2 linked regions of the Cupriavidus taiwanensis LMG 19424 genome follow. The protein of the gene in region 1 interacts with the protein of each later gene in a pairwise test. Links are inferred from orthologs where the notes say so. Each region holds a gene or a part of one and is shown on either strand. Other genes may lie near its edges.

Evidence for each region. The genes of interacting proteins can lie anywhere in the genome.
Region 2: the proteins of RALTA_RS10920 (region 1) and clpB interact in binary tests that used the Escherichia coli proteins (3 or more experiments, as listed by UniProt). The link is inferred for Cupriavidus taiwanensis LMG 19424 from one-to-one orthologs.

Annotation. Positions count from the first base shown.
Region 1 is NC_010528.1:2,384,189-2,391,677, forward strand. What follows is about bases 2,651-5,511. They hold RALTA_RS10920 (sulfurtransferase TusA family protein), read right to left. Parts: upstream 4,265-5,511; coding sequence 4,037-4,264; downstream 2,651-4,036. Other genes in these bases: RALTA_RS10910 (valine--tRNA ligase), read left to right, coding at 2,651-2,903; galU (UTP--glucose-1-phosphate uridylyltransferase GalU), read left to right, coding at 3,042-3,932; RALTA_RS10925 (NUDIX domain-containing protein), read right to left, coding at 4,316-4,900; RALTA_RS10930 (threonine aldolase family protein), read right to left, coding at 4,949-5,511. Outside these bases: more of RALTA_RS10910, read left to right, coding at 36-2,650; more of RALTA_RS10930, read right to left, coding at 5,512-5,980; RALTA_RS10935 (4-oxalocrotonate tautomerase), read right to left, coding at 6,009-6,197; RALTA_RS10940 (class II aldolase/adducin family protein), read right to left, coding at 6,254-7,027; RALTA_RS10945 (YbfB/YjiJ family MFS transporter), read right to left, coding at 7,183-7,489. UniProt on the Escherichia coli protein: Involved in thiosulfate metabolism.
Region 2 is NC_010528.1:1,890,152-1,895,624, reverse strand. Bases 2,333-5,473 are described here. They hold clpB (ATP-dependent chaperone ClpB), read left to right. Parts: upstream 2,333-2,679; coding sequence 2,680-5,268; downstream 5,269-5,473. Other genes in these bases: RALTA_RS08640 (GlxA family transcriptional regulator), read right to left, coding at 5,415-5,473; RALTA_RS08650 (MaoC/PaaZ C-terminal domain-containing protein), read left to right, coding at 2,333-2,456. Also shown: RALTA_RS08655 (D-(-)-3-hydroxybutyrate oligomer hydrolase), read left to right, coding at 1-1,575; more of RALTA_RS08650, read left to right, coding at 1,575-2,332. UniProt on the Escherichia coli protein: Part of a stress-induced multi-chaperone system, it is involved in the recovery of the cell from heat-induced damage, in cooperation with DnaK, DnaJ and GrpE. Acts before DnaK, in the processing of protein aggregates.

The sequences.
Region 1 (7,489 bases):
GCCACGCATCCAGACGCCAACCTCGACATCCCAGCATGACCGCCCAAGACCAATCGCTTGCCAAGAGCTTCGAACCCGCCGCCATCGAGGCGAAATGGGGCCCCGAGTGGGAGAAGCGCGGCATCGCCAAGCCGACCTTCGACCCTGCCCGCCCGGACTTCGCGATCCAGCTGCCGCCGCCGAATGTGACCGGCACGCTGCACATGGGCCATGCCTTCAACCAGACCATCATGGACGGCCTGGCGCGCCATGCGCGCATGCTGGGCGCCAATACGCTGTGGGTGCCGGGCACCGACCACGCCGGCATCGCCACCCAGATCGTGGTGGAGCGCCAGCTCGAGGGCCAGGGCGTGTCGCGCCATGACCTCGGCCGCGAAAAGTTCACCGAGAAGGTGTGGGCCTGGAAGGAAGAGTCGGGCTCGACCATCACCCGCCAGGTGCGGCGCATGGGCGCGTCGATCGACTGGAGCCGCGAGTACTTCACGATGTCGCCGGAGATGTCGAAGGCCGTCACCGAAGTCTTCGTGCGGCTGTACGAACAGGGCCTGATCTACCGCGGCAAGCGCCTGGTCAACTGGGATCCGGTGCTGGGCACCGCGGTGTCGGACCTGGAAGTCGACAGCGTCGAGGAAGAAGGCTCGCTGTGGCATATCCGCTATCCGCTGGTCGAGGCTGACGCCAAGGGCGGCCTGACCCACCTGACCGTCGCCACCACGCGTCCGGAAACCATGCTGGGCGACGTCGCCGTGATGGTGCATCCGGAAGACGAGCGCTATGCGCACCTGATCGGCAAGTCGGTGCACCTGCCGCTGACCGGTCGCCAGATCCCGGTGATCGCCGACGAATACGTCGACCGCGAGTTCGGCACCGGCGTGGTCAAGGTCACCCCGGGCCATGACTTCAACGACTATGCGGTGGGCCTGCGCCACAACCTGCCGCAGCTGTCGATCCTGACGCTCGATGCGAAGATCGTTGCCGACGCCCCCGCCGCCTATGCCGGCCTGGACCGCTTCGACGCGCGCAAGGCCATCGTCGACGACCTCGACAAGCAGGGCCTGCTGGAAGACGTCAAGAAGCACAAGCTGATGACGCCGCGCAGCGAGCGCACCGGCAGCGCGATCGAGCCGATGCTGACCGACCAGTGGTTCGTCGCCATGAGCAAGCCGGCGCCGGAAGGCACCTTCTACCCCGGCCGCTCGATCGCCGAGGTTGCGCTCGAGGCCGTGCAGAGCGGCGAGATCAAGCTTGTGCCCGAGAACTGGATCAGCACCTACAACCAGTGGCTGGGCAATATCCAGGACTGGTGCATCTCGCGCCAGCTGTGGTGGGGCCACCAGATCCCGGCATGGTACGACGATGCCGGCAATTGCTTCGTCGGCCGCACCGAAGAGGAAGCGCTCGCCAAGGCGAAGGCCGCCGGCAGCACCGGCGCGCTGCGCCGCGAGGAAGACGTGCTCGACACCTGGTTCTCGTCGGCGCTGGTGCCGTTCTCCTCGCTGGGCTGGCCCGAGGAAACGCCGGAGCTGAAGCACTTCCTGCCGTCGTCGGTGCTCGTCACCGGCTACGACATCATCTTCTTCTGGGTGGCGCGCATGGTCATGATGACCAAGCACTTCACCGGCAAGGTGCCCTTCCATACCGTCTACGTGCACGGCCTGGTGCGCGACTCGGAAGGCAAGAAGATGAGCAAGTCCGAGGGCAACACGCTCGACCCGGTGGACCTGATCGACGGCATCGACCTCGACACGCTGCTGAAGAAGCGCACCACCGGCCTGCGCCGGCCCAAGGACGCCCCGAAGATCGAGAAGAAGACGAAAAAGGAATTCCCCGAGGGCATTCCGGCCTTTGGCGCCGACGCGCTGCGCTTCACCTTCGCGTCGCTGGCCACGCTCGGCCGCAACATCAACTTTGACACCGGCCGCTGCGAGGGCTACCGCAACTTCTGCAACAAGCTGTGGAACGCCACCCGCTTCGTGCTGATGAACACCGAGGGCCATGACTGCGGCATGGGCCCTTGCAACCAGGACTGCGGCCCGGACGGCTACCTCGATTTCTCGCAGGCGGACCGCTGGATCGTGTCGCTGCTGCAGCGTGTCGAGGCCGAGGTCGAAAAAGGCTTTGCCGAGTACCGCTTCGACAATATCGCCAACGCCATTTACAAGTTCGTCTGGGACGAGTACTGCGACTGGTACCTCGAGCTGGCCAAGGTGCAGATCCAGAACGGCACCGAAGCCCAGCAGCGCGCCACGCGGCGCACCCTGCTGCGCGTGCTGGAAACCGTGCTGCGCCTGGCGCATCCGATCATCCCGTTCATTACCGAGGAATTGTGGCAAAAGGTCGCCCCGCTGGCCGGGCGTGCCAGCGGCGATGGTGCGGAAACCATCGCATTGCAGCCGTATCCGCTGCCCGCCGTCGCCAAGATCGACGAAAATGCCGAACAGTGGGTCGCGCGCCTGAAGGAAGTGATCGACGCCTGCCGGAACCTGCGCGGCGAAATGAACATCTCGCCGGCCCAGCGCATCCCGCTATATGCCGAGGGCGACAGCGCCTTCCTGAAGGCGGCCAGCGCACATATCCAGGCGCTGGCGAAACTTTCGGAGGTGCGCGTCTTCGAAGATGAAGCTGCCCTGCAGGCCGAAGGCGCCGGTGCGCCGGTCGCCATTGCCGGGGGCAACCACCTGCTGCTGAAGATCGAGATCGATGTCGCCGCCGAGCGCGCGCGCCTGTCGAAGGAAGTCGAACGCATCGGTGGCGAAATCGGCAAGTGCCGCGCCAAGCTGTCGAACGAGAGCTTTGTCGCCAAGGCTCCGCCCGCGGTGGTGGCGCAAGAGACGCAGCGCCTGTCCGATTTCGAGCAGACGCTGGCCAAGCTGCAGGGCCAGCTGCAGCGGCTGCCGGCCTGACCGAGGGGTCAGCCAGGCGGCCTGCATCACGCCCCTGCCAGCCGGGGGTTCTGTGCGGCATCGTCGGACAGAACCGGACAGACGGCGCCCACGCTGGCTGGCAGGGTTATGGACTGGAATCTGAGAGGTACACCTGATATGGAAAATCGCGTCACCAAGGCTGTGTTCCCGGTTGCGGGCCTGGGCACCCGCTTCCTGCCAGCCACCAAGGCCAGCCCCAAGGAAATGCTTCCGGTGGTGGACAAGCCGCTGATCCAGTACGCCGTGGAAGAAGCCATGGCCGCCGGCATTACCGAGATGATCTTCGTCACGGGCCGCTCCAAACGCGCGATCGAGGACCATTTCGACAAGGCCTTCGAACTGGAGGTAGAGCTCGAAGCCAAGAACAAGCAGGCGCTGCTGGACGTGGTGCGCTCGATCAAGCCGGCCAACGTGGAGTGCTACTACGTGCGCCAGCCCGAGGCACTGGGCCTGGGCCATGCCGTGCTGTGCGCGGCCAAGCTGGTGGGCGACACGCCGTTCGCGGTGATGCTGGCCGATGACCTGATCGACGGCAACCCGCCGGTGATGAAGCAGATGGTGGATGCCTTCAACCACTACAACTGCTCGGTGCTGGGCGTCGAGGAAATCACGCCCGAGCAGAGCCGCTCCTACGGCGTGATCGACGGCCGCGAGTGGGACGACGACGTGATCAAGGTCTCGGGCATCGTCGAGAAGCCGGCGCCGGAAGATGCACCGTCGAACCTTGGCGTGGTCGGCCGTTACATCCTGACGCCGCGCATCTTCGACCACCTTCGCGAGCTCAAGCCCGGCGCGGGCGGCGAACTGCAGCTGACCGACGCGATCCAGTCGCTGCTGGGCCAGGAGCAGGTGCTGGCGTACCGCTACCAGGGCCGCCGCTATGACTGCGGCAGCAAGCTGGGCTACCTCAAGGCGACCGTCGAGTTTGCGCTGAAGCACCCCGAAGTGGGTACCGATTTCAGCGCCTACCTGGAATCGCGCGAACACCTGAACGGCCTGGGGCGCTGAGCTCCCCCGGACGGGTTACGAAGAAAAAGCCGCTTTCGAGCGGCTTTTTCCTTTTCGGACGGATGAACGCTCCCTGCCCCGCGGGCGGGAACGGGAGCAATCCATCAGCGCCGGCGCATGTAGAACACGAACACCTTGTCCACTTCCGAGTGCGACAGCAGCTCGTTGCCGGTCTGCTTGGCAAAGGCCTGGAAATCGCGCGTGGCGCCGGGATCGGTGGCCAGCACCTTGAGGACATCGCCGCTGGCCATGTCGGCCAGGGCCTTCTTGGTGCGCAGGATCGGCAGCGGGCAGTTCAGGCCGCGCGCGTCCACTTCTTTCTGGAACTCCATTCGTCTCTTCCTCTGATGCTTGGGGGCTGGAGGCTGGCTGAGAAACCCGCCTTACCAGCGATATTGTAGCGAAGCCCCGATCTGGCTGAAGTCGTGGGGGCGGCGCGGGTCCGGAATGTCGGCGCCGGTCTGGCGATCGAAGAAGCGCACCGGGTAGCCGCGCGCGGCAAGCCAGTCGGCCACCGCGAAGCCGGTCCCGGCCGACCACACCCGCACGTCCTCGGGCGCCACCAGCTTGTATTCGGCCAGTTCCTCGGACAGTTCGACGGTGCCGGTCGCCTTGACGTGATAGGCGATGATCAGCTCGTTCTTGCGCATGAACTCGTAGACCCCGATCAACGCGACCGACTCGGTATCGAGGTTGGTCTCCTCCTTCAGCTCGCGCGCCACGCCCAGTTCGGGCGGCTCGTCGCGCTCCAGGAAGCCGGTCACCAGCGCAAACATCTTCTCCGGCCAGGCCGCGTTGCGCGCCAGCAGCAGCTTGTCCTGGTATTCCACCACCGCGGCCAGCACCGGCAGCGGGTTGTTCCAGTGCACGAAGCCGCAGTCCTGCTGCACGCAGGCGTGGCGTTCGCGCCCGGACAGCGGCAGCACCTCCAGCGGCGCGCCGCACTGCGGGCAGAATCGGAAGGTCATGGGGGCTCCTGGGTCTCGTCGTTATAAGTATGGCGGGATATGGCGCCGCTATGCGCCGCAGGCGGCGCGCATGTCGGCGGCCAGCGCCTCCACGGTTTGCGGCTGCAGGTCCCACGAACACATGAAACGGCAGCCGCCCGCGCCGATAAAGGTATAGAAGCGCCAGCCCTTTGCACGCAGCGCCTCGATCGCCGGCAGCGGCAGCTCGGCGAAGACCGCATTGGACTGGGTCGGGAACATGATGCGCACGCCCGGGATGTCGCGGATGCGCTGCTGCAGCCGTTGCGCCATCGCATTGGCATGGCGCGCGTTGGCAAGCCACACGTCGTTCTCGAGCAAACCCAGCCACGGCGCGGAAATAAAGCGCATCTTCGACGCCAGCTGTCCGGCCTGCTTGACGCGGTAGGCAAAGTCCTCGGCCAGGCGGCGGTCGAAAAACACCACCGCCTCGCCCACCGGCAGCCCGTTCTTGGTGCCGCCGAAGCACAGCACGTCGACGCCCGCGCGCCAGGTGATTTCGGAAGGATGCACGCCCAGCGACGCCACCGCATTGGCAAAGCGCGCGCCGTCCATGTGCACGCGCAACTGCCGGCGCTTGGCGATGGCCGCGATCGCGCGCACCTCTTCGACGCTGTAGACGGTGCCGACTTCGGTCGACTGCGTCAGCGACACCACCTTGGGCTTGGGGTAATGGATGTCGGCGCGGCGGGTGACCAGCGCCTCGACAGCATCGGGCGTGAGCTTGCCGTTCTCGCCCGGCGCGGTCAGCAGCTTGGAACCGTTGGAGAAGAATTCCGGCCCGCCGCATTCGTCGGTCTCGATATGCGCCAGTTCGTGGCAGATCACCGAGTGGTACGACTGGCACAGCGCCGACAGCGCCAGCGAGTTGGCCGCCGTGCCGTTGAACACGAAGAACACTTCGCAATCGGTCTGGAACAGGTCGCGGATCCGGTCGCAGACCTTCTGCGTCCAGCTGTCGTCGCCGTAGGCCTGCTCATGGCCGCTGCCGTTGGCTTCCAGGAAATACTTGAGCGATTCCGGGCAGAAGCCGGCGTAATTGTCTGAGGCGAAGTGCTGCATGGTGTTCAGTCTGAAGCGGCCCGGCGCCTTACTTCTTGTCGGCCCACAGCTCGCCGCCGGTGGCCCAGTTCTCGCGCTTGATGTCGGTAATGATGATGTCGACCGCCGACGGCGAGCAGCCCAGCGTTTCGCAGCTGACGCGGGTCACTTCCTCGACAAACTTGCGCTTCTGCTCGATGGTACGGCCTTCAAACATTTCGACGTGGAAAGTCGGCATACATAGGCTCCTGTGCTTGATTGATTGTTGTGGTCCGGGCGGAAAAATTCTTCCCTTCAGTCCCGGTAGGAAGGATCGATTCTATCCAGTTTGCGCAGCAGCGCGGGCCATTCCAGCACGCCTTCGATCGCGCCATCGTCATGGAGCTGCGCGGAGGTCTTGTCCGCCACCGCGGCGTCGGGCTGCACCAGGGCACCGCCCGCCTGCGCCGCGATCTGGATTTCGCAGGCCTTGATCAGCGTCGCCATCAGCACATAGGCTTCGGCCACGGTGCGGCCCACCGTCAGCGTGCCGTGGTTGCGCAACAGCATGGCCGGATGCGCGCCCAGCGATGCGGTCAGCCGCGCACCCTCGGCCGGGGTAAAGGCCAGGCCCTCGTAGTCGTGATAGGCCATGCGCCCATGGAAGCGCATGGCGTGCTGCGACAGCGGCAGCAGCCCCGCCGCCTGCGCCGACACGGCAATGCCGGCGGTGTTATGCAGGTGCATCACGCACATCGCATCGGCGCGCGCGGCATGCACTGCGGCGTGCAGCGCGAAGCCAGTCACGTTGACCGGATGCACCGTCTCGCCGACGACCTCGCCGCGGCCGTTGATCTTGACCAGGTCGCTGGCGCGGATCTCGTCGAAGGCAAAGCCGAAGGGATTGATCAGGAAGTGGTCGGGCTCGCCCGGCACCGTGGCCGAGATATGGGTGTAGATCAAGTCATCCCAGCCCTCGCGCGCAGCCAGGCGATAGGCCGCGGCCAGGTCGACGCGCACGCGCTGCTCTTCGGCGGAGACGGGATGGGAAGCGCCCGCGGCGCGCGCGGGCTGCAAGGCAAAAGACATGGGGTCGCTCCTGCGCCGCCCGGTCTGGCGTGCCGGGTACGGCCCGGCCTTCTGTGCCGCGCCGCGGACCGCGATGCCGGCGGAGCCGGACGCAGCCTGTCGCGCGGCGCGCCGGACGGCAAAGGCGATACTTTAGCGCACCTTGGCGCCCGGGCTCAGGCGGCCCCTGGCCGGCTCCCGGCGGCCGGCAGCGGCCATGCGCGGCGCATCCAGGCGAATACCAGCGCGCCCAGCGCCAGCGCCGCGGCGGCGCACGCCAGCGAACCGGCAAAGCCGCCGCTGCGCGCCACCAGCGCGGTCGCCAGCGGCGGGCCGGCGATCTGGCCGAGGCCGTAGGACGCGGTCATCAGGCCCATCAGCCGCGGTGCCTGCGGCCCCCAGAGGCGCCGCGCCTCGCGCATCGCAAACGCCACCAGCGCGGTGAACGGCAGGCCCGCCAGCAGGCTGCTGAGGGCAAAGCCG
Region 2 (5,473 bases), 500 kb from region 1 along the record:
GGCCTGAAGCGCGGCTGCGCGGTGGCCTATACCGACAAGGGCACCGGCGCGGCGCCGCATGACCTCGATACCGACACCGTGCCGCTGATCGACGGCACCCGCACCACGCGCGCCGCCGCCGGCAAAAATGCGCACTTCGCCGCGCCCGCCGGCGCCACCGCGCTGGCGGAATTCACTGCCGCCAATCCGCACCGGCTGGCGTTCAAGCACGCGCATTCGCAGCGCAACCCGGAGAAAGACTGGGGCAAGTTCACGCTGCAGGCGGTGGAGTTTGCGCTGTGGGCCATCAATGACCGCTTCGGCGCCGTGTCGGCCAACGGCACGCGCCAGCGCACGCTGGGCCAGGACAAGGTGCTGGTGATTGCATCGAGCGTGTCCAATGGCGGCGGCGCCGCCGTGGCAGCCGCGGAGCAGGATGCCGGCGGCCTGATCGACGGCGTGGCGGTGGCCGAGCCCAACCTGAACATGCCGCCCAACACCGGCATCGTGGTGCGGCGGGGCGCGTCACAGGTGGCGGCTTCGGGCCTGACGCTGTACGACTACACCACCACGGCCAACCTGCTGCAGCACTGCGCCGGCCGCGCCACCGCGCTGACGCAGGCGCCGTTCTACGCCAACCCCACCATGGCGCCGTTCTTCGCCGCGCGCTGCCAGACGCTGGCCGAGAAAGGGCTGGTCACCGGCGCGAACACGGACCAGCAGAGCGCCAGCGCGCTGCAGGCACTGCGTGCCGCGGGCTGGGAGGCGGAATCGGACGACCTGCACCCGTCGCTGGCCGCGTTCGACGTGGCGGCCGCGATCTCCGTCACCTACGCCAACGCCTATGCGCGGGCCAGCGTGACCGACCGGCTGTGCGGCTACAGCTTTGCCGCCACGCTGACGGACCTGAAGCCGGCGGCGATCGCGCCGGCCGCGCTGGCGTCGATGTATGCGACCGGCAATGGCATTCCGCCGCAGGCGCCGGTCCAGCTGATCAACGACCGCGATCCGCAGCATGGGCCGTACCTGAACCTGCCGTCCGTGTCCGCTTCGACCCAGCGCGCCGACCTGAACTACGACGGCGCCAGCTGTCTGCGCAACCTGCTGACCGGATCCGATGCGGCGGCGCTTGCGCTGCAGGCCGGCCAGGCGCTGACGCTGCGCAATGGCAACCTGCGCGGCAAGCCGGCGTTGATCGTGCATGGGCGCAGCGACGCGCTGCTGCCGGTCAACCATACCTCGCGCCCCTACCTGGGCCTGAACCGCCAGCGGGAAGGCGTGACCAGCAAGCTGTCCTACGTGGAGGTCGAGAACGCCCAGCATTTCGATGCCTTCATCGGCGTGGTGCCCGGCTACAGCAACCGCTACGTGCCGCTGCACGTCTACCTGAACCGGGCCCTCGACGCGGTCTACGACAACCTGACCACGGGCAAGGCGCTGCCGCCGTCGCAGGTGGTGCGGACCACGCCACGTGGCGGCACCCTCAACACGCCGGCGCCGGCGCTGCTGTCGTCCAACGTGCCGCCGTTCGCGGCCGTGCCGGCACCGGGCAATGCCATCACCGTCAATGCCAATACCGTACAGGTGCCAGACTGATGCACGACAACCCGCCGCGCGTGCTGTCGCAGCGCGATTTCGACCGCTTCGCCGCGCTGTCGCGCGACGATAACCCGATCCACTGCGATCCGGCCTTCGCCCGTGGCACGCATTTCGGTGCCACGGTGGCGCACGGCATGTTCCTGTTCTCGCTGCTGTGCGCGCATAGCATGCGGCAACTGCCGGGGCCGGCCTTGCCGGTGGCGCAGTCGCTGATGTTCCCCGCGCCTGCGTTCGTTGGCGATGCAGTGCAGGTGGCGCTGTCGGCCCAGCCGGCGCCGGCTGGTCTGGCCGCCTATGCCACCACGGTGAGCAGCGCGGCCGGGCCCGGGCACGCGCCGCGGGTGACGGCGGCCGGCGAATCACGCTGGCTGGTGGACGCGAGTCCCGCCGCACTGGCCAGCCAGCCAGCCGGAGCGGACCCCGCCGCGCAACACGGTGACGCGGCCTTGTACGGCCTGCGTCCGGGCCAGCAGGCGGCCGCGGCGCGGGCCTTCACCCCGGCTGACCTGGACGAGTACGTGGCGCTCACCGGCGATGCCAACCCGTTCCACGCCGATGCCGGCTTCGCCCGCGCGCGGGGCTTCGCTGGCCCGGTGGTGCCGTTGCCGCTGCTGGCAGGCATGTTCTCGGACCTGCTCGGCACCCGGCTGCCCGGGCGCGGTACGGGCTGGATGAAGCAGTCGTTGCGGCTGTGCGCGCCGGCCCGGCTGGATGAGCCGCTGACCGCCCGCGTGCGCATCGTACGGCTGCGCGCCGACAAGGACCTGGTCAACCTGGCCAGCGTGGTCACAGGCGCGGACGGCCGGGTGGTGGTGCAGGGCGAGTCGCTGGTGCTGGTGCGCAACCTGGCCGACAAGGGCGCCGACCGCGCCGCCTAGCCGGCGCGTATCTCGGACATCACATGCCGCCTGCGCAGCGCGTCCGGGCGGTGTCACGCCGGACGGGCGCGATATCGCGCCGAAAGCGGCCTTGAAATGTCACGGCCAAGCCTTATCTTTCGGTATGACATCGAGTGTCCGGCAGGGCATACGGGCGCGCCGGCAAGCAGGCCGGCGGCAACGCCCCCGCATCGGGACACGACCTATCCGAGAGAGGAATCCTATGCGTCTTGACAAGCTGACCACCCGGTTCCAGGAAGCGCTGGCTGAAGCGCAAAGCCTGGCCCTGGCCAACGACAACCAATACATCGACCCGCAGCACGTGCTGCGCGCACTGCTGTCGCAGGACGACGGTGCTGCCAAGGCGCTGCTCGCACGCGCCGGCGTCAACGTGCAGGGCCTGCAGACGGCGCTGGACGCCGCCATCAAGCGCCTGCCGCAGGTGCAGGGCACCAACGAGGTCCAGATCGGCCGCGACCTGGTCAACCTGCTCAACGCCACCGAGAAAGAAGCGCTCAAGCGCGGCGACCAGTTCATCGCCAGCGAGCTGTTCCTGCTGGCCGTGTCCGACGACAAGGGTGACGCCGGGCGCATCGCGCGCGAGAACGGCCTGAACCGCAAGTCGCTCGAATCGGCCATCCAGGCCGTGCGCGGCGGCGAATCCGTCAACAGCGCCGAGGCCGAGGGCCAGCGCGAGGCGCTGAAGAAGTACACCATCGACCTGACCGAGCGCGCCCGCATCGGCAAGCTCGACCCCGTGATCGGCCGCGACGACGAGATCCGCCGCGCGATCCAGATCCTGCAGCGCCGCACCAAGAACAACCCGGTGCTGATCGGCGAGCCGGGCGTGGGCAAGACCGCGATCGTCGAAGGGCTGGCGCAGCGCATCGTCAATGGCGAAGTGCCCGAGAGCCTGAAGAACAAGCGCGTGCTGGTGCTCGACATGGCGGGGCTGCTGGCCGGCGCCAAGTACCGCGGCGAGTTCGAGGAACGCCTGAAGGCCGTGCTGAACGACGTCGCCAAGGACGAAGGCCAGACCATCGTCTTCATCGACGAGATCCATACCATGGTGGGCGCCGGCAAGGCCGAGGGCGCGATCGACGCGGGCAACATGCTCAAGCCGGCGCTGGCGCGCGGCGAGCTGCACTGCATCGGCGCGACCACGCTGGACGAGTACCGCAAGTACATCGAGAAGGATGCCGCGCTGGAGCGCCGCTTCCAGAAGGTGCTGGTCGACGAGCCCACCGTGGAAGCCACCATCGCCATCCTGCGCGGCCTGCAGGAGAAGTATGAGCTGCACCACGGCGTGGAAATCACCGACCCGGCCATCGTCGCCGCGGCGGAGCTGTCGCATCGCTATATCACCGACCGCTTCCTGCCCGACAAGGCCATCGACCTGATCGACGAGGCCGCCGCGCGCATCAAGATGGAAATCGACTCCAAGCCGGAGGCGATGGACAAGCTCGAGCGCCGCACCATCCAGCTCAAGATCGAGCGCGAAGCGGTCAAGAAGGAGACCGACGAGGCTTCGCTCAAGCGCCTTGACCTGATCGAGCAGGAGATCGCGCGCCTGGAGAAGGAATACGCCGACCTCGACGAGATCTGGAAGGCCGAGAAGGGCGCCGCGCAGGGCACGGCCGCGCTGAAGGAAGAGATCGAGAAGGTCAAGCTGGAGATCGCGAAACTGCAGCGCGAAGGCAAGCTCGACAAGGTGGCCGAGCTGCAGTACGGCAAGCTGCCGGGACTGGAAGGCAAGCTCAAGGCCGCGACCGATGCCGAAGCCAGCGAGCAGAAGCAGCCCAACAAGCTGCTGCGCACGCAGGTGGGCGCCGAGGAAATCGCCGAAGTGGTGAGCCGGGCGACCGGCATCCCGGTGTCGAAGATGATGCAGGGCGAGCGCGAGAAGTTGCTGAAGATGGAGGAGCGCCTGCATGCTCGCGTGGTCGGCCAGGACGAGGCCGTGCGGCTGGTGTCCGATGCGATCCGCCGTTCGCGCGCCGGGCTGGCGGACGAGAACAAGCCCTATGGCTCGTTCCTGTTCCTGGGCCCGACCGGCGTCGGCAAGACCGAGCTGTGCAAGGCGCTGGCCGAGTTCATGTTCGATTCGGAAGAGCACCTGATCCGCATCGACATGAGCGAATTCATGGAGAAGCACAGCGTCAGCCGCCTGATCGGCGCGCCGCCGGGATACGTGGGCTACGAGGAAGGCGGCTACCTGACCGAGGCCGTGCGCCGCAAGCCGTACAGCGTGGTGCTGCTCGACGAAGTCGAGAAGGCCCACCCGGACGTCTTCAACGTGCTGCTGCAGGTGCTCGACGACGGCCGCCTGACCGATGGCCAGGGACGCACCGTGGACTTCAAGAACACGGTGATCGTGATGACGTCGAACCTCGGTTCGCAGATCATCCAGTCGATGGCTGGCGAGCCGCAGGAAGCGATCAAGGGCGCGGTCTGGCAGGAAGTGCGCACGCATTTCCGGCCCGAGTTCCTCAACCGGATCGATGAAGTGGTGGTGTTCCACGCGCTCGACCAGAAGAACATCGAGTCCATCGCGCGCATCCAGCTGCAGCGCCTGCAGGCCCGCCTGGCCCGCATGGACATGACGCTGGAGGTCAGCGACCATGCGCTGGAGAAGATCGCCAGCGCCGGCTACGACCCGGTGTTCGGGGCACGTCCGCTGAAGCGCGCGATCCAGCAGCAGATCGAGAACCCGGTGGCGCGGGCCATCCTCGAAGGCAAGTTCGCGGCCAAGGATGTGGTGCCAGTGGATTATGCCGACGGCGAGTTCACGTTCGGGCGGAAGCTGGACTGAGGCTGCTCACAGCGCTCACAAAGCCGTTTGCTTCCCTTCCGTAGCCGGGAGGGGAGCCATCGAGGCGGCCGATCGCACTCAAGCCCCTGCGCAATAGCGCGGGGGCTTTTTCTTTATTGGGGTGTAAGCCTCATGACCTGGTGAGATCAAGTCCTTCTGGTCGAATTGGCTTTCCGGTACTGGCTCGGGGGCATGGTTTCAATCT